4 regions of the Geobacillus sp. BK01 genome follow, and region 3 is predicted to be linked to each of the others. Evidence: predicted binding sites of a transcription regulator. Region 3 holds the regulator's gene; each other region holds the start of a gene.
The links. Region 3 encodes Rex, which represses fermentation and respiration genes when NADH is low (regulators of the CRP and FNR family bind a similar motif). Its sites were predicted from a motif close to TTGTGAAATATTTCACAA; they were not measured.
Positions count from the first base shown of each region.

Region 1 (4,819 bases), on a different contig from region 3:
AACGTGCCTCCTTCTGGATCGGTCGAGTATTGGCTGGACTCGACGATATTGGCGCCATGTTCATACAAAAAAGACGTGACCGCGGCGACAATGCCTGGGCGGTCCGGACAGGAAATGAGCAGCCGGGCGCGCTGTTCATACCCTTGCAAGAATGATTGCCAGCGATGTTGGCGAAACGTCGTCATCGATTTTCTCTCCCTTTTCCTGCAGTCGTTTGCCTTCCATCATACAGAAAAATTTTCTTCTTGCCAACAGATTGTGCCTAAATTTTCACTACAGACATTGTAGCAAAGGTTGACGCCAAATAGGAGAATTGTTGATATTCTCCATCACAAAAGGCATCCCCTTGGTGGGGATGCCTCCTGTTGATGGAACAATGATCGGTCAGTCTTTCGTCAAATCGCCGGCCGGGCCGAAAAATTCGTAATGGATGCGTTCTTCTGGCACGCCCCACTCTGTTAAGGCGCGGTAGACCGTTTTCATAAATGGCACCGGGCCGCAGAAGTAGAAGTCAGCGTCTTTCGTCGGAATAACCGTTTGCATCCAGGCAAGATCGATCCGCCCTTCTTTGCTGAAATGCGGATGACGGCGGTCGTCTTCAGACGGCGACTCGTAACAGAGATAGTAGGCAAACGACGGGCGTTCGGCCAACGTCCGCAACTCTTTGTCAAACGCCTGCACGCGGCCGTTTAGGGCAGCTTGAAGAAACGTCACCGGACGATTCGGCTGACGGATGGCCAATGTGTTCGCCATGCTTAAAAGCGGAGTGACCCCAACGCCGCCGCTGATCAGCACAACCGGCGTTTCGTTTGTCAAGTCGAGCGTAAAGTCGCCGGCTGGAGCGCTTAACTCGACGACATCGCCTTCGTGAATGTGGTCATGCAAATAGTTCGACACGATGCCGGCCGGTTTTTCCGCCGTTGCCGCTTCCCGTTTGACGCTGATGCGGTAATACCCTTTGCCGGGGGCGTCGGATAAGCTGTATTGGCGAATGTGCGTATACGTTTGACCAGGGATGTCCAGTTTTACGCTCACATATTGGCCCGGCAAATAGTCGCTGATGGCGCCGCCGTCTTCCGGCTCGAAATAAAACGACGTGATGACGTCGCTTTCCTTCACCTTTTTCGCGACGACAAAGCGGCGGAAATCGCGCCAGCCGCCGTGTTTGGCCGCGGCTTCATCGTAAAGCTCCTTCTCTACTTGAATGAAAACAGCTGCAATGGCTTCATACGCTTCCGCCCAAGCCGCCATCACGTCATCAGTGGCGGCGTCGCCGAGCACGTCCTTGATCGCCATCAGCAAGTGCTTTCCGACAATCGGATATTGTTCCGGTTTAATGCCTAAACTCCGGTGCTTATGGCCGATTTGCCGCACGACCGGCAAAATGGCGTCCAATTGATCGATATAGCGCGCCGCCGCGTACACAGCTGCCGCCAAGGCGCGTTGCTGCCGCCCTTGTTTTTGGTTGGCATGGTTGAAAATATTCAACAATTCCGGATGGTTGGAGAACATCAATTGGTAAAACCGTTTGGTAATTTGTTCGCCGTGCTGCTCCAACACCGGTACGGTCGATTTGACGATCTCAATCGTTTTTGGGTGCAAAGCCGTTGTCGTAGCCATGTGTCATCCCCTCACAAAAACATGTATTTTAAATACATGTTTTATTCAACCATACGCATAGTGAAAAAGCAATATTTCAAATGCATCTTTAACAAATTGTTCACAATTCCCTCCTAGAGACAGGTGTGATACAATGGAAGCAACCATCTCGTCTAAAGGTTGTGGATGACCATGCAGCTGACGAACTATACAGAATATGCGTTGCGTGTGCTGCTGTTTTTAGGAACGCTCGATGAAGGCGAAAAAACAAATATTAAAGAAATTTCCGCTGCGTTTTCCCTCTCTGAGCATCATTTAAGCAAAATCGTCCATGAGCTCGGAAAGCTTGGCTACATCGAGACGATCCGCGGACGCAACGGCGGGATTCGCCTTGCGAAACGACCGGAGGAGATCGTCGTCGGTGCGGTCGTCCGCGAAACCGAGGACAATTTGTCGCTCGTCGAATGTTTTGCCGCTCATGGCAATGAATGCGTCTTGACGCCTGTCTGCCGGCTTCGCTCCGTGCTGCAGGAAGCGCTGGAAGCATTTTTGCGGGTGTTGGACGCCTATACGCTTGCCGATTTGCTTGAAAACCGCGGCCCGCTCCGCCTATTGCTTGGCGGGCGGCACAGCCAATAACGGCTCTCCGGCTTCGGCCGGAGAGTTTTATTTTGCGCCCAAGCAGGCACACTATAAGCAAGCATCGCCGCACGAAGGAACAGATGGGCCCGGTTTGACGTTGGCGGGAGACTATACGCGCCAGCCGTACTTTGCGACGATGGAAGGGACGGTCGTCTCAGGGGAGCGGGCGGCAACGGTCGTCGCCCGCCGTCTCGGTTTATGATTGAAACGAAAGGAGGAGGAAAGGATGCGAAAACGATGGATGCCGCTTGCCGCCATTTGCGCGTTAGCGGTCAGCCTTTGTGTCGGCTGCGGCCAAGACGAGGAGCGGCCGGAAAAACGCAACCAGTCGTCGAACATGGGCGGCGGGATGAACACGTCCGGCACCGGCCGGTAAACCCCTTTGTTTGCCACCGCGGGCATAATATATTAAGATTAGAAAGGTGTGAGAAAAAACTGCAAAACCAAAGGAGGTAACAATGAAACAGCAAGGAAACGCTTTACCCCCTTACTTGCATATGGACAACGGAGAGCTTTGGCTCACCGAAGATGACCGCGACAATTTGAAAATCAGCTACCGGATCAAAGAGGTGATCTTTGCCGAGCCGTCTGAGTACCAGCATGTCATGATTTTGGATTCGTATGATTTTGGCCGCATGCTCGTGCTAGACGGCGTCGTGCAAACGACCTCGATTGACGGCCATATTTATAATGAAATGATCTCGCACGTGCCGCTTCAGTTTCATCCGGAAGCCAAACGGGCGCTGATCATCGGCGGGGGCGACTGCGGGGCAGCCCGGGAGGCAGCCAAGTATGCCCGCCTCGAGGCGATCGAGATGGTGGAAATTGATGAGAAGGTCGTCCGGGCGTGCAAAGAACATTTGCCGGCCGTCTCCGGCAATTTATCCGACCCGCGCGTCCACTTCATTTATGGCGACGGTGTCGCCTTTGTGCGCGGGAAGGAACACGAGTACGATGTCATTATGATCGACTCGTCCGACCCGGTCGGCCCGGCTGAGGCGCTGTTTTCACCAGAGTTTTATGCCAACGTGCACCGGGCGTTAAAAGAGGACGGGTTGATGGTGTGCCAAAGCCAGTCGCCCATTTTCCATTTGGATATTTTAAAGCGGACATACCGCAACATTCGCGAATTGTTCCCGCACGTGCTCGTCTACACGGCGGTTGTGCCGACGTATCCGGGCGGGCTGTGGAGCTTTACGATCGGCTCCAAACGGCCGCTTGAGTTTCCGGCGCAGACGGCGATTCCAAGTGATACGAAATATGTCAATGATGCTGTCTTCCGCCAATGTTTCGCCTTGCCGGAATTTTTGCGTTCAGCGCTCGATATGAAGTAATTTCATCAAAAAAAGCTGCCCTTGCGTTAGGGACAGCTTTTTTTGATTTCCGCCGCATCTTCTCCCGCCCTTTTCCCTGGAGAGGAAATCCTTTTAATGGTTGCTTGGTTCGCTTGGCGGGTGATTGGCCAACACCCGTTTTACCAGCCATGCGAGCGTTAAGTCATCGGCTGGCGGATTGTGCAGACCGGCGCGGACATCCCGATAATAGCGTCCGAGTGGGTTATCAGCGAATAAACTTTGCCCGCCAACGATGCGCATCGCCCAATCGACGACCTCAAGCGCGGTGTTCGTAGCAACAAGCTTGGCGGTTGCCAATTCCTCCTTCATCTCGGACCGTTTGTCGGGATAACGGTCCCACAAGTCGGCGATGGTGTACAGAAAATGGCGGGCGTGAACGAGGCGCCACTCCATCTCGGCGATTTTCCGCTGCACCTCCGGCGTTGAGGCGATCGGCTGCGACAACGTGTTCGGCTGGTACGTTTGGGCAAAGCGGATCGCCTCATGGCGGGCGGCGATGGCGATCCCTAAGTAGCATGCCGGGACATGCAAAAGCCATCCTTGCGCCGGCACTGCACCGGTCGGTTTCTCCAGCATCTCCACCAACGCTTCCGGTTCGATCTCGACACCATCTAAGATGAGATCGTCGCTGCGCGTCGCCCGCATGCCGAGCGTGTTCCATGCGGGCTCGATGCGGACACCCGGGGACGCCATCGGCACAAGGAATTCCCCGACTTGGCCGCTGTCTTCAATTGTGGCCGAAATCAGCACGTAATCCAACGCCGGAGCTAACGACGCAAATGCCTTTCGTCCACGGAGCACCCAGCGGCCATCGCGAAGGACGGCGGACGTTTCCGGCTTGCCGCCGCGCGCGGGGCTGCCGGTCGCCCGCTCGGAATGGGCGCTGTTAATGAGCACATGGTGTTCTGTCACCTCTTTGGCCAAGCGGGTGAGCATCGATTGCGGCCAGCGGCGAAGCAAAAACAGACGCATCAAGATGCTCGCATGCCACCCGAACGACAAGGCGGTAGCACCGCTGCCTTGGGCAAGCACTTCTTGCACCAACACCAACTCATAAAGCGACGCCCCTTGGCCGCCGTATTCAGTTGGAACAGTGAACGAAAGGAAACCCGCTTCCTTTAAATCGGCAAAATCGGCAAAAGGAAACTCCGCCTGTTCGTCATAATTCGCCGCTCGCGCCGCGAACCGCCCGGCGAGGTGCCGCGCCTGTTCGTACAGTTCCC
Region 1 is NZ_JBQPTH010000007.1:10,861-15,679, forward strand. Features, by position in the region: gene purU (formyltetrahydrofolate deformylase) at 1-185, opposite strand, end outside; gene hmpA (NO-inducible flavohemoprotein) at 385-1,620, opposite strand; gene nsrR (nitric oxide-sensing transcriptional repressor NsrR) at 1,792-2,238, shown strand; gene ACTVDO_RS09315 (FAD-dependent oxidoreductase) at 2,216-2,443, shown strand; gene ACTVDO_RS09320 (hypothetical protein) at 2,468-2,617, shown strand; gene speE (polyamine aminopropyltransferase) at 2,700-3,575, shown strand; gene ACTVDO_RS09330 (acyl-CoA dehydrogenase family protein) at 3,669-4,819, opposite strand, start outside.
Region 1: nsrR (nitric oxide-sensing transcriptional repressor NsrR) is a predicted target of Rex. The motif match lies at 1,709-1,726, and genes of this name have one in related genera.

Region 2 (4,819 bases), on a different contig from region 3:
AGAAGCGCTTCGGCAATGGCGATCCAACGCCCGATGCCGATTGGAGTGACGTCTCCATATCCGACCGACAAAAGCGTCATGCCGCTTAAGTACAAGCTATCCTCAAGCAAAGACAAACGGTTCTCCGCCTCACTGTGTGAAGACGGGATAAACACCGCATGGCCGTTTGCCTGCAAAATCATATAAATCATGGCAAAGCCGAGCATCATTGTTAAATACCACTGAACGAGCACCCACAAATTGTCGAGCGAAAGGCGGCGCCGCGCTTGAACGCGCACGGTCCAAAGCGAGGTGATGCTCCCGAGCAGTACGGCAGTAACCACTCCGAGGAAGGCGTAATCCATCGCGTTCCCTCCATCTCTGTCTGTTGTTCATATATACGTGCACAGATGGACAATTATGACGGAGTGAGCCGCTGCCACCTCGATGGTTGCTTGAAACCGTGGGGACGGAGCCACGCCGCCTTCTTAGGCTGCCCGTTTGGCAGAGCAGAGCCACTGTTTGCGCCAGCTTTCCCTATTTTTGCGTAAGGTCAGCGTCTCATCTCACTGCGAAAAAGAGCGGGACAACACACCTTTAAGCGTCGCCGCGCTATGGCGAAACCATTTTTGTTCATTATCGTCCAGTTCAAGCTCGATTACCTCACGGACGCCGTTGCGATTGATGACAGCCGGCACACCGATGTAGACGTCACGTTCCCCATATGGACCGTCCAGATAGGCTGAGACGGTCAAAATGGCATTTTCGTTATGCAAGATAGCGCGTGTGACCCTGGCCAACCCCATGGCAATGCCGTAGTACGTCGCTCCCTTTTTCTCAATAATTTGGTAGGCGGCATCACGTACATTGACGAAAATGCGTTCCAACTCTTCTCGTGCCTGTTCTCCTTTTGATTCGATCAGCTTGCGGATCGGCACACCGCCGATATCAGCCTGACTCCAGACCGGAAGCTCCGTATCGCCGTGTTCGCCGATAATATAGGCGTGTACATTCGTTGGAGCGATGGCGAAATACTCGCCTAATAAAAAGCGGAATCGCGCTGTATCTAAAATGGTCCCCGAACCGATCACCCGCTCCTGCGGCAGTCCGCTAAACTTCCATGTCGCGTAAGTCAAAATGTCGACCGGGTTAGTGGCGACAAGAAACAACCCTTGAAATCCGGAAGCCATAACTGATTCGACGATCGAACGGAAAATGGCAATATTTTTGTCCACCAAATCAAGCCGCGTCTCGCCCGGTTTTTGGTTGGCACCGGCGCAAATGACGACCAAATCCGCATCACGGCAGTCGCGGTAATCGCCATGCCAAATGCCGGCCGGCTTCGGCGCAAACACTTTTCCATGGTTTAAATCCATCGCATCGCCCATGGCCTTGTTTTCATTTGCGTCAATGAGCACAATCTCATCAGCAATCCCTTGATTCATTAAAGCAAACGCATAGCTAGCACCGACAAACCCAGTGCCGATGACCGCCACCCGGTTTCCTCCTCCGTTTTTCATCACTGTTCTCCCTCCTTACAATTGTGAACACATTCACAAATTATTTTACGCAATAAGACAAGAACTATGCATAAACGATTATGGCGATTGTTTGACCGTTGTTTGTCATTTTAATGGCAATCTCTATTGATCTAACAAAAACGGACGGGGCCGTCAGCTCCCCGTCCCGCGGTACCTCCTGACCCCGGCGTTCCAAAGCATCACAGCGATGACGAAAAACAACGCGCCGACAGCCGGGGTCATAAACGCATAGCCGTACCATTCCTGCCTGTTAAGAAAATAGGAAGCCGGATAGACACCGACGAAGGCAAACGGCAACACCCACGTTAAAATGTAACGGATGACGCGATGATAAATATCGATCGGATAACGGCCGTAGCTGCTGATGTTATACATCATCGGCATGATCGACGTACGGGCGTCGGCAAAAAAGCTGATCGTGGCCAACGAAATGAAAATGCCGGCGTAAATGAACGCCCCGCCGATGACAAATAAAATAAAGATAAAGACATCGTACCAATGAAACGTAAGTGCTAAACGGTCGCTGGCGTATGCCATAATGATCAGCCCCGGGATGGCGCCAAGCAGCGATTCAAGTTCCATCCGCTCCAAAATGATCTGGAACAGGCTGTGAACCGGGCGCGTCAACACGCGGTCCATTTCTCCCTGAACAATGTAGCGCTCGTTGAAATCCCATAGATTAAAAAAGGCGCCAAATACGGCGTACGGCACAAGGAAAAAGCCGTAAATAAACAACACTTCATCGCGGGTCCAACCGTGAAGCAGCGGCGTATGGCCAAACACAACGAGCAAGAACACTAAGTTGACCGCCTGCGCCATTAAGTCGGACAACCATTCAATGAGCAAATCGGCGCGGTATTGCAATTTTGTCTTCATATACTGGGCCATATATTGAAAAAAGACAGATACGTAAAACAATGTCTACCCCCCTTGCACGACGAGCCGTTTTTTCGCCGCCCGCCATAACCACCCAATCGGAAACAATAACAACACGCACCATGCCGCCTGCGTGAACAATCCATCGCTCACAGCGGCGCCTTGGAAGCTTTCTGTAATGATCATGCTTGGAATGTAGCTGATGGCTTGAAACGGCATATACGCCATGAGCTGCTGCGCCCAATCCGGGTAAAACGACAAAGGCAAAATAAGACCGGAAAATAGATCAATAATAAACCGCTTTGCCCTGAGCAGCCCTTCATTTCGGAACGTAAAAAACGTCACCACCCCCGCCAGCAAGTTCAGCTCCGAATAAATGACAAAACTCAACAGGAGCGACAAACTAAACGACAGCCATGTATGGGCGTTTTCCGGGAACTCGAGCGGCAAAAAGAGCGACACGACCACCAGTCCCGGCAATGATAGAAAGAACAGGCGAAACAGCCCTTCACCGAGCCCTTGCACCGCCTTCATCCCTAAGTAGCTGTACGGGCGGATGAGTTCCGTCGCTACTTTTCCGTCGCGAATTTCCATGGCGATTTCGCGGTCGATGTTGTTAAAGTAAAACGCCCGCGACAGCCAGGAAATGGCGACATACGTCGTCATTTGGGCGAGCGACATCCCTTGCATCGACGGTTTGTCTCCGTAAATGGCCGACCAGAGGAAGTAGTACGCCGCGATGTTAATGGCATAAATCAGAATGCCTGTATAATAGTTCGTTCGGTATGCGAGCATCATTAAAAAGCGGATGCGGATCATTTCCGTATACTTATCCACGAACAGCACCTTCTTCGTAAATGTTGCGGACGATTTCTTCCGTCGGCACTTCATGAATGCGGATGTCTTGCAGCGCATAGCGGGCGGCGACGCGGCTGACGACTTCCGGCACGCCTCCTGATGGAACGTGCGCCACCCAAATGTTCGGCTGTTCGCCTTGTTTCCAGTTAACGCCCAATCCGACCGTCAGCTCCTGCAAGGCAGCGGGGGCTGCTCCTTCAGCAAATGTAAACGAAACCCTCTTTCCTTGCCCCCATTTTTCTTTCAACTGCTCAAGCGAACCGTCATAAATGATTTTTCCTTCATCGAGCATAATCACCCGCTCGCACAGCGCCTCGATGTCCGACATATCATGCGTCGTCAACAAAATCGTCGTCCCGTACCGTTCGTTCAACTGTTTTAAAAACTGACGGATGTTCAGTTTCACCAACACATCAAGACCGATGGTCGGCTCGTCCAAAAACAACAGCGGCGGGTTGTGAATGAGCGCAGCGGCAAGCTCACAGCGCATCCGCTGCCCGAGCGACAGCTTGCGCACCGGTTTGTCAAGGAGCGGGCCGATCTCTAGCATCTCGATGACCTCACCCATATGACGGCGATATTGCCCATCCGGGACGCGGTACACTTTTTTCAACAGCCGGAACGATTCTTGCACGGCGATGTCCCACCATAATTGCGAACGCTGGCCGAAGACAACGCCAATCGTCCGCACGAATTTCTCCCGTTCTTTATGCGGGTTCATCCCGTTGACGACAATACGCCCGGATGTCGGCGTTAAAATGCCGGTCAACATTTTAATTGTCGTTGACTTGCCGGCGCCGTTTTCGCCAATATAACCGACGATCTCCCCTTGTTTGACCGTAAATGAAATGCCGTCCACCGCCCGGACGGTCGTATAACGGCGCGTCCATAAATCGCGAAACGCTCCGACGAGGCCGGAGCGGCTGGCATGCACCTTAAATTCTTTGCACAATTGTTCTACCTCGATGGCGTTCATCGTTCTCCTCCTGCCTCTTCACATCAACATCAAGAAGGACGACATTCGCCCTTCTCCTATGTTGCAATTATACATAAATCGTTGTTATTTTCACCTTTTTTGTTTTTCCAGACGAGTTAGGGCGCTATGGTAAAATAAAGGGGCAGTCATCGGGAACAGGAGGATGAAACGATGCAATGGACAAAATCGGAACAATTGTATGAAGAAGCGCTCCAGCACATCGTCGGCGGGGTAAACAGCCCGTCCCGCTCGTATAAAGCGGTCGGCGGCGGCGCCCCCGTCGTGATGGAGCGGGCGCAAGGAGCGTATTTTTGGGATGTGGACGGAAACAAGTACATTGACTATTTGGCCGCCTACGGGCCGATTATTGCCGGCCATGCCCACCCGCACATCGCTGCGGCCATCCGCCGCGCCGCCGAAACCGGCGTGCTGTATGGCACGCCGACGCCGCACGAAATTACGTTTGCGAAAATGTTAAAAGAAGCGATTCCATCGCTCGAAAAAGTCCGGTTTGTCAACTCGGGGACGGAGGCGGTGATGACGACGATCCGCGTCGCCCGCGCCTATACCGGCCGCAGCAAAATCATCA
Region 2 is NZ_JBQPTH010000025.1:25,989-30,807, reverse strand. Features, by position in the region: gene ACTVDO_RS15810 (potassium channel family protein) at 1-344, opposite strand, end outside; gene ACTVDO_RS15805 (L-lactate dehydrogenase) at 546-1,499, opposite strand; gene ACTVDO_RS15800 (ABC transporter permease) at 1,653-2,438, opposite strand; gene ACTVDO_RS15795 (ABC transporter permease) at 2,442-3,233, opposite strand; gene ACTVDO_RS15790 (ABC transporter ATP-binding protein) at 3,226-4,230, opposite strand; gene ACTVDO_RS15785 (glutamate-1-semialdehyde 2,1-aminomutase) at 4,402-4,819, shown strand, end outside.
Region 2: ACTVDO_RS15805 (L-lactate dehydrogenase) is a predicted target of Rex. The motif match lies at 1,521-1,538, and genes of this name have one in related genera.

Region 3 (4,819 bases):
CGAAAACCGTGCAGGCGGCGAAACAGTACGGTGTGCAGCAAGTGCTGCTCGCCGGCGGGGTGGCGGCCAACCGCGGGTTGCGGTCCGCGCTGCAAGACAAAATGAAAGAGCTCCCGGATGTGGAGCTGGTCATCCCGCCGTTGTCGTTATGCACCGACAACGCGGCGATGATCGCCGCGGCCGGAACGGTAATGCATCAACAAGGCAAGCGAGCCGACCTAGCACTCAATGCCAATCCAGGCTTGCCACTTATGTAGTTGAAAATAAAGAACAAAAGGGTGGTTGCTTGCAGTAGGCAAGAGAACCGCCCTTTTTGTTTAGGGAGCAAGTTTTGGTTGTCTTCGATCGAAAGGGGTTGTGTATATTTTTATCCACAAGATGTGGGCAATGTGGAAAAGGCGAGAAAATACTACAAACATAAGGGCAGCAATACACAGTGCGTTTTGGGCAAAAGGAAGGGATTGTTTGTGGATAATGTGGAAAAGTCGGTGAATAACTTATATTTCACAGGTGGAATTGTGGATTTTTTTGTGGATAATGTGACTAACTTAAAAAAACAGCCCGCCACGATCACGGGCGGGCTATGGGGATGGGGTTATAGTGAAGTGTAAAGCTGTTCCCATTCGGCCAATAACTTTTCCACTTGTTGTTTTCGCTCTTCGTTTTGTTGCGACAACTGCTGCACGGTTTCATAATCGCCATAAACAGACGGGTCGCATAATTGCTGTTCCACTTCGGCGATTTGCGCCTCAAGCGCCTCGATCTCAGCCTCGATCTCATCCAGACGGCGTTGGCGCTGGCGCTGCCGCTTTTTCTCTTCCTTTTCCTGTTCATAAGTGGATTTGGTCGATTCACTGCTGTCCGGCGTTTTGTCCGGGTGGGCGTTGAGGCGCGCCAGTTCGCACATTTCCGCTTTTTTGGCGATGTAGTAATCGTAGTCGCCTAAATATTCGGTGAGGCCGCCGCTTGATAGCTCGAACAGCTTCGTCGCAATTCGGTTAATGAAATAACGGTCGTGGGAGACGAACAAAATGGTACCTGGATAGTCGATGAGCGCTTGTTCGAGCACCTGTTTGCTGTCGAGATCCAAATGGTTGGTCGGCTCGTCCAAAATAAGAACGTTCGCCTTTTGCAGCATCAGTTTGGCGAGCGCCAGGCGCGCCTTTTCCCCGCCGCTTAACGCCGAGACCGGTTTTAAGACGTCATCGCCGGAAAATAAAAAGTTGCCGAGCACGGTGCGGATTTCTTTCTCGGTTTTGTCCGGGTAGGCATCCCATAGTTCATCAAGCACTCGTTTATTCGATGATAAATCGGCTTGATTTTGATCATAATAGCCGATTTGGACGTTTGAGCCGTAGCGGAGCCTTCCTGCTTGGACAGGAAGCCGACGGGCGACCGCTTTTAGCAATGTTGATTTGCCGATGCCGTTCGGTCCGACTAAGGCGATGCTTTCTCCACGCGTGATGCGAAAGCTGATTTGACGGATGACGGGTGTTCCCTCGCCGTAACCAACGGTCAGTTCTTCGGCGGTAAGCACTTCATGGCCGCTAGGCCGTTCGATCGAGAAGGAAAAGGAGGCCGATTTCTCATCTCCAGTGGGGCGTTCGAGCCGTTCCATTTTTTCTAGCTGTTTTCGTCGGCTTTGCGCTCGTTTGGTCGTCGAGGCGCGGGCGATGTTGCGCCGGATGAAGTCTTCGAGACGGGCGATTTGTTCTTGCTGTTTCTCATATCGTTTTAACTCTTGTTCATATTGCTCGGCCCGTTGTTCCAAATAGCGGCTATAGTTGCCCGTATACCGCTTAAGTGTCGCGTTGGACAGCTCGTATACCTCAGTGACGACTTTATCCAAAAAGTAGCGGTCGTGGGAAACGAGCAGGACGGCGCCAGGGTATGCCTGCAAATATTGCTCCAACCAAGAGAGTGTTTCAAGATCCAAATGGTTGGTCGGCTCGTCTAAAATCAGCAAATCCGGCTTAGATAATAGAAGTTTTCCGAGGGCGAGCCGCGTCCGCTGTCCGCCGCTTAGCGAGGAAACGGGCGTTGTTTTGTAATCGTATGACGAAAATTGCAGCCCGTGCAAAACAGAGCGGATGTCGGCTTCGTACTGGTAGCCCCCTTGTTCTTTGTACTGCTCTTGCAGTTCGTCATAGGCTTTGAGCGTTTTTTCGTAGCGAGATGGATCGGCGAGCACATCCGGGTCGCCAAGTTGGGTGCCGAACTCTGCCAACTGTGCTTCGATCGCCCGAAGCGGTGCGAACACGTCGAGCATCTCGTCCCAAATGGAACGTGACGAGTCAAGACTGCTGCTTTGCGCCAAATAGCCCATTTTGATATGGCTCGGCTTGATGATTTCGCCGCTGTCGTAAGAAAGTTCTCCGGCGATGATTTTTAACAATGTCGATTTTCCTGCGCCGTTGCGGCCGACGAGGGCAACTCGGTCGCGGGACTGTATTTCTAGTTTTATATTCGATAAAATAAGGTCAGCGCCAAAATATTTCGTGAGCTGGTGCACCTGCAAAATCATCATGTCGTTTCACCTCTCGGAATAGTTTAACGTATGTCGTCAAAACGGTCAAAGACAGATAATGAAAAATCGTGTATAGTTTATAAGTGGAGGAGATTGTCTTGTCGTCGTTTACTCATTTCAATGAACAAGGACGCGCGAAAATGGTCGATATTACCAACAAGGAAGACACGGTACGGGTGGCAGTGGCAAAAACGAGCATCACCGTCAGCGAAGAGATTTATGAAAAAATAACGAACAACGCCATCGGGAAAGGGGACGTGTTGGCCGTGGCCCAAGTGGCCGGAGTGATGGCGGCGAAAAAAACGGCCGATCTCATTCCGATGTGCCATCCGCTCATGTTAAAAGGCGTCGATATTGCCTTTGCTTGGGAAAAAGAGGCGGAAGCGTATAAACTTGTGATGACCGTGACGGTCAAGACGAAAGGGAGCACAGGGGTGGAAATGGAAGCGCTGACGGCCGCCTCGGTGTGTGCGTTAACCGTGTATGATATGTGCAAAGCGATTGATAAAGGGATGATCATCGGTCCGACGTATTTGGTCGAAAAAACGGGCGGGAAGTCCGGCCATTATCGACGGAAAACCGATTAGTTGGGGGATGAAACCATGAGCAACGAACAACCGAAAATTCCGCAGGCAACCGCGAAACGGCTGCCGCTGTATTACCGGTTTTTGAAGAACTTGCATGCGTCAGGCAAACAGCGTGTATCCTCTGCCGAGCTAAGCGAGGCGGTGAAAGTCGACCCGGCGACGATTCGCCGCGACTTTTCGTATTTTGGCGCCCTCGGCAAAAAAGGGTACGGGTATAATGTGAATTATTTGTTGTCGTTTTTCCGCCAAACGCTTGAAGAGGATGAAGTGACGGAAGTCGCCTTGTTCGGAGTCGGCAATTTAGGCACCGCCTTTTTAAACTACAACTTTTCGAAAAATAACAACACAAAAATTGTCATGGCGTTTGATGTCGATGAACGGAAAGTCGGATCGACAGTCGGCGGTGTGCCAGTCTATCATCTCAATGAGCTCGAGGAGCGGCTTGGCGGCGATATTCCGGTCGCCATTTTAACCGTGCCGGCCGCGGTGGCCCAAGCGCTTACCGACCGCCTTGTCGCCCGGGGGATTAAAGGCATTTTAAACTTCACCCCGGCGCGCTTGAATGTACCGAGGCATATCCGCGTCCACCATATCGATTTGGCCATTGAATTGCAGTCGCTCGTTTATTTTTTGAAAAATTATCCATCGCCATCATAAAGGAGAGAATAAAGCGTGAAATACATTTTGATTGTCCTTGTGATTTTGCTGCTGTTTGGCGCGAAAAAATTGCCGGAGCTCGGGCGGTCGTTCGGCCAGTCGCTGCGCGAGTTTAAAGATGCAACGAAAGGGTTGGCCGATGACGAGGAAAACAAAACCGACCGGTGACAAGGCAGGATGGGGAAACGATGAATGACAAAGAAATGTCGGTGTATGAACACCTCGGAGAGCTGCGGAAACGGCTTATCATCGTGCTTCTCTTTTTCGCCGCGGCGCTCATTGCCAGTTTCTTCTTTGTCAATGACGTTATTGTGTATTTGCAGCAGACCGCCGAGGCAAAACAACTAACGATGAACGCTTTCCGTCTCACCGATCCGATTAAAGTATATTTTCAGTTTGCCTTTGTGATCGCCGCTGTGCTGTCTGCTCCGGTGTTGCTGTACCAAATTTGGGCGTTTGTCAGCCCAGGGCTGTATGAAAAAGAGCGGCGGGTGACGCTCAGCTATATTCCGGCGTCGATCATTCTATTTTTAGCTGGGGTTAGTTTTGCGTATTTCGTCTTGTTTCCATTTGTCGTCCGGTTTATGAATCAGTTGGCGGAACGGCTCGGCATTCAACAGATGATCGGCATTAACGAATATTTCCAGTTTTTGCTCCAGCTCGTGTTGCCGTTTGGCATTGTGTTTCAGCTGCCGATTGTTGTGTTGTTTTTCACCCGTTTAGGATTGATTACGCCGCAACTTCTTGTTCACATCCGCAAGTATGCGTATTTGGCTCTGTTGATATTGGCGGCGGCCATTACACCGCCAGATGTGTTGTCGCAAGTGATCGTCATGATTCCACTGACGCTTTTGTATGAAGGAAGCATATGGATTGCAAAAATTGGCTATCGAAAGGCACAATTAGCGGCGGAGCAGGAAAGCGTTGATTCACGTTACGGACAACAGCGAGAGGACGGTTGATACGGCGCCAGGCAAAAACCCTCCCCAACGGGAGGGTTTCATCGTCTTGGTGTGAAGAACAGGCGAAGGGCAGTGCTGAAATCAAA
Region 3 is NZ_JBQPTH010000029.1:18,569-23,387, reverse strand. Features, by position in the region: gene tsaD (tRNA (adenosine(37)-N6)-threonylcarbamoyltransferase complex transferase subunit TsaD) at 1-257, shown strand, start outside; gene ACTVDO_RS16325 (hypothetical protein) at 336-611, shown strand; gene ACTVDO_RS16320 (ABC-F family ATP-binding cassette domain-containing protein) at 596-2,527, opposite strand; gene moaC (cyclic pyranopterin monophosphate synthase MoaC) at 2,626-3,114, shown strand; gene ACTVDO_RS16310 (redox-sensing transcriptional repressor Rex) at 3,130-3,771, shown strand; gene tatA (twin-arginine translocase TatA/TatE family subunit) at 3,787-3,939, shown strand; gene tatC (twin-arginine translocase subunit TatC) at 3,960-4,733, shown strand; gene ACTVDO_RS16295 (YdiK family protein) at 4,772-4,819, opposite strand, start outside.

Region 4 (4,819 bases), on a different contig from region 3:
GAAATATGCGTACTGCTCGACTCCCATTTTTTGTTCACTTACTTCAAGTGCGTGGTCGATGTAGCGCAACAAGGCAGTGAGCCTTTCCTGGATGACGGAATAGTCGTGCTCGAAATTATAGGCGTGGAGAAACTTTTCAATTTTTTTCGACAGCATGTCATCAGGTGTACGCACCATTAAAATGAGCAAATTATCCCACTCGGAGCGATGTGTATAATAGAGCGCCTTATCGTAGTCGACGGTGTTCAAGCGGCATGCCTCCTTTATCGAGAAGGAGTCATTGTTAGTGTATGACGATGGGCTGTTTTGTTGCCCTGTAAATGTTGTGACAGAAGGCAAAATATAAATTATAACCGAAATGGAGATAAAAAAGGAAAAGTAAATATTGCAATTTTGTGACAATAATAGTATCCTCTAAGAAAGGGGATGATGAAAATGAACAAACGGCACGAAGGGCACGAAATTACAAAGATGTGCAAATGGATGGCGTCCGTCGGCCTAATCGTCGGAACAGCGCTTTTTTTGCTTAGCTTTATCGCAAGCGCTTACAACAAAGACTTTTTCTTGACGATCGTCAGCCTCGGAATCATCGGAGCCTCGATGGTGATGTTTGGATTCGGTTTGTTTATGGGGCTGTTGACAGAGACGTATCACCGCGGCCCGCGCGGGAACGTATAGCGTGCATAGAGAATGAAAAGCACCGGACATTACCCCGGTGTTTTTCGTTTTTGCTGGATGTACCAATATAAGGTTGCCGATGCAACAACAGCCAGAAAAGCAAGGACAACAGGCAAGCGGTACGTATGAACGTACTGCTTGACCTCCATCCAGCGGCTTTCAAAGTAGGCGCCGATCGTTAAAAAGACGGCGACCCATACCATCGCTCCGCTATAGGCAAACAAGGCAAACTTTCTCCAGCTGTAGGCGTTTGTGCCGGCCCAAAAAGCGGCGACATGCCGAACGCCGGGGATGAAGTAGCAAATGAATAAAACGGATGGGCCGAGTTTAGAAAAAAGTGCTTTCGTCTGTGCGAGCCGTTTCTCGGTCAGATGGAATTTTGGACCGAATTTATGCAAAAAAGGCAGCCCCAACGTGATCCCAAGAATATAACTGAGTGAAATGCCTGCGATCGCCCCGAACCAACAGGCGAGAAAAGCAAGCGGATACGAAAAGGCGCCGGTTGAAACGCGGTAGCCGGCATACGTCAGCAGCAGCTCGTCCGGAATCGGCAATCCGACGATGCCGAGCATGAGCGCAACCATAATGCCGACGTAGCCAAAATGTTCGATGAGATGATGCCAATATTGATGCAAACGATCACCACGCTTTATCGGAACATGTCGTGTATAACACAAATTATAACGGACGGTAGGCCGAAATGAAAAGCATGGGCAATGATTCAACGTATCAAAACGCCTTTTCCCTCATACATTGTGGTAAGGGGAAAAGGGGGGATTTGGATGCGGCAGGACGAGCTGAACGAACTGGAACGGGCGATTGCGGAAATTACGGAAATCGCAGAAGGATTTGGGTTGGATTTTTATCCGATGCGTTACGAAATTTGTCCGGCGGACATTATTTACACGTTTGGCGCCTACGGGATGCCAACGCGTTTTTCTCATTGGAGTTTTGGAAAGCAGTTTTACAAGATGAAGCTTCATTACGACTTAGGATTGAGCAAAATTTACGAACTCGTCATTAACTCGGATCCTTGTTACGCCTTTTTGCTCGATACAAACACGCTCATTCAAAATAAGTTGATCGTCGCCCATGTGTTGGCCCATAGCGACTTTTTCAAAAACAATGTCCGCTTCAGCAACACGAAGCGCGATATGGTGGAAAGCATGGCCGCGACAGCAGAGCGGATCAAACATTACGAGCACCAATACGGAAAATTGGAAGTGGAAAAATTTTTAGATGCCGTCTTAGCCATTCAAGAGCATATCGACCCGTCGCTGTTGCGGCCGAAGCTGTCGTGGACATGGGAAGATACGGAAGTGTATGAGGAGGAGGAACCATCCAAAACATCGACGCCATACGATGATTTATGGTTACTTGATGAGCGGAACAAGCCAAAAACGCCACCGCGGAAAAAACGGCGCAAGTTTCCGCCGCAGCCGGAGAAAGACGTTTTGCTGTTTATCGAGGAATACAGCCGCGAGCTCGAGGATTGGCAGCGTGACGTTTTAACGATGATGCGCGAGGAAATGCTTTATTTTTGGCCGCAGCTTGAAACGAAAATTATGAATGAAGGCTGGGCGACGTATTGGCATCAGCGCATTTTGCGGGAAATGGATTTGACGAGCGATGAAGCCATTGAGTTTGCCAAACTGAACGCCAACGTTGTGCAGCCGTCGCGCACGGGCATTAATCCGTACTATTTAGGGTTGAAAATTTTTGAAGACATTGAAGAGCGGTGGAACAATCCGACGGAAGAGATGAAAAAATATGGCGTCAAACCGGGGTCGGGACGGGCGAAACTTTTCGAAGTGCGCGAATTGGAATCCGACATTTCGTTTTTGCGCAACTATTTGACGAAAGAGCTCGTCATGCGCGAAGATATGTATTTATTCCAAAAGCAAGGGAGAGATTACAAAATCGTTGACAAACATTGGGAGCATATCCGCGATCAGCTCGTCAGCATGCGGGTGAACGGCGGATTCCCGTATATCACGGTCAATGACGGCGATTATATGCGCAACGGAGAGCTGTATTTAAAACATTGGTATGAGGGGATCGAACTCGATCTGAAGTATTTGGAAAAAGTACTGCCATACATTTATCAGTTGTGGGGCCGTCCGGTCCATATGGAGACGGTCGTCGAGGAAAAGCCGATGTTGTTTACGTATGACGGGAAGACGGTGCATCGGAAATATTTATAATCGAGGGCAGGGATATCCTGCTTTTTTTGTTTGTCACCATGAATATGTGATAAATGTCACAAATTATTCGAAATCATGGCGGATAACGTTCCCGATTTTATGAAATAATATGAAGTAGGTAGTTTGTGATGGTTGTCACAATTTTTTCGTGATTGTCTAAGCGTCCGGGGGGATGAACATGTGGGAGCGACACGAAAAAGCGCTTGTGTTCATTAGTTTTGCTGTCGCAGCAGTTGTCTTGCTTTCTTTGATTGGCCGCTTGTTTTCATAAGGGGGGATGACCATGACTAACTATGATCCGGTGCTGCTCAGCCGTGTTTTGACGGGATTGACGCTAACCGTCCATATTCTTTATGCCACAATCGGCGTCGGGATTCCATTGATGATTGCCATCGCCCAGTGGGTTGGGATCCGAAAAAACGATATGCATTATATTTTGCTTGCCCGCCGCTGGACGCGCGGCTTCGTCATCACCGTCGCTGTCGGCGTCGTGACCGGAACGGCGATCGGTTTGCAGCTGTCGCTTTTATGGCCGAACTTTATGCAGCTGGCCGGTCAAGTGATCAGTTTGCCGCTGTTCATGGAGACGTTCGCCTTCTTTTTTGAAGCGATTTTCCTTGGTGTTTATTTGTATACATGGGATCGGTTTGAAAATCAGAAAAAACATTTGCTATTGCTTATTCCGGTGGCGATCGGCTCTTCCGCGTCGGCCATGTTTATTACGATGGTGAACGCGTTTATGAATACGCCGCAAGGGTTTGAGATAAAAAACGGCGAGCTTATCAACATCGACCCGATTGCCGCGATGTTCAACCCGGCGATGCCGACAAAAGTGGCCCACGTGCTGGCGACGGCGTATATGACATCGGCGTTTATACTCGCTTCGATTGCGGCGTGGCATTTATGGAAGGGCAACCGGCATGTGTACCACCGCAAGGCGCTTCATTTAACGATGAAAACGGCGCTCATTTTTTCCGTGGCGAGCGCTCTTGTCGGCGACTTGTCAGGAAAGTTTTTAGCCGAATACCAACCGGAAAAGCTGGCGGCTGCCGAATGGCATTTTGAAACGGGTTCCCATGCGCCGCTCATCTTATTTGGTACGTTGACGGAGGACGGGGAAGTGAAATATGCCCTTGAAATCCCATATGCGTTAAGCATTTTGGCACACAACGATCCAAGGGCGGTTGTAACGGGATTGAACGATATTCCAAAAGATGAGCGTCCACCGCTTTATATCCATTATTTGTTTGATGTCATGGTGACGATTGGCGTGTTTTTAATGATTTTATCGGCTGCTTATTGGCTCGGATCGATCTTTCGTTGGAAATGGACAGCGAAAAAATGGTTTTTTGGGCTGTTGATCGCAGGGGGGCCGTTGGCGATGATCGCCATTGAAGCCGGTTGGTATTTGGCGGAGGTCGGGCGGCAGCCGTGGATTTTGCGCGGCTATATGAAAACGGCGGAAGGGGCGACATCGTCCGCTCATGTTGATACGATGCTTGTTTTGTTTTGTCTTTTGTATATGGTGCTCGTCATTGCAAGCGCCACGGTGCTTGTCCGTATGTTTCGACGCAACCCGGTCGAACGGGAGCTGGAAGAGCGCGCCAATAACGGGGAGGTGACGCCATGACGCTCGAAGTCATCGGCATCTCGGTGTTATGGCTGTTTTTGTTCGGGTATATTATCGTTGCCTCGATTGACTTTGGCGCCGGGTTTTTCAGCGCCTACAGCCATTGGGCGAACAAACAGCATATTTTGCACCGCATCATCCAGCGCTATCTGTCGCCGGTGTGGGAAGTGACAAACGTCTTTCTCGTTTTTTTCTTTGTCGGGATCGTCGGCTTTTTTCCAAAAACGGCGTATTATTATGGCTCGGTGCTGCTCGTTCCAGCGAGCATTTCCATTGTTTTGCTCGCCATCCGCGGCTCGTACTACGC
Region 4 is NZ_JBQPTH010000003.1:287,529-292,347, reverse strand. Features, by position in the region: gene ACTVDO_RS05610 (YhdB family protein) at 1-249, opposite strand, end outside; gene ACTVDO_RS05605 (hypothetical protein) at 430-678, shown strand; gene ACTVDO_RS05600 (DedA family protein) at 708-1,313, opposite strand; gene ACTVDO_RS05595 (SpoVR family protein) at 1,461-2,882, shown strand; gene ACTVDO_RS05590 (cytochrome ubiquinol oxidase subunit I) at 3,166-4,512, shown strand; gene ACTVDO_RS05585 (cytochrome d ubiquinol oxidase subunit II) at 4,509-4,819, shown strand, end outside.
Region 4: ACTVDO_RS05590 (cytochrome ubiquinol oxidase subunit I) is a predicted target of Rex. The motif match lies at 2,927-2,944, and genes of this name have one in related genera.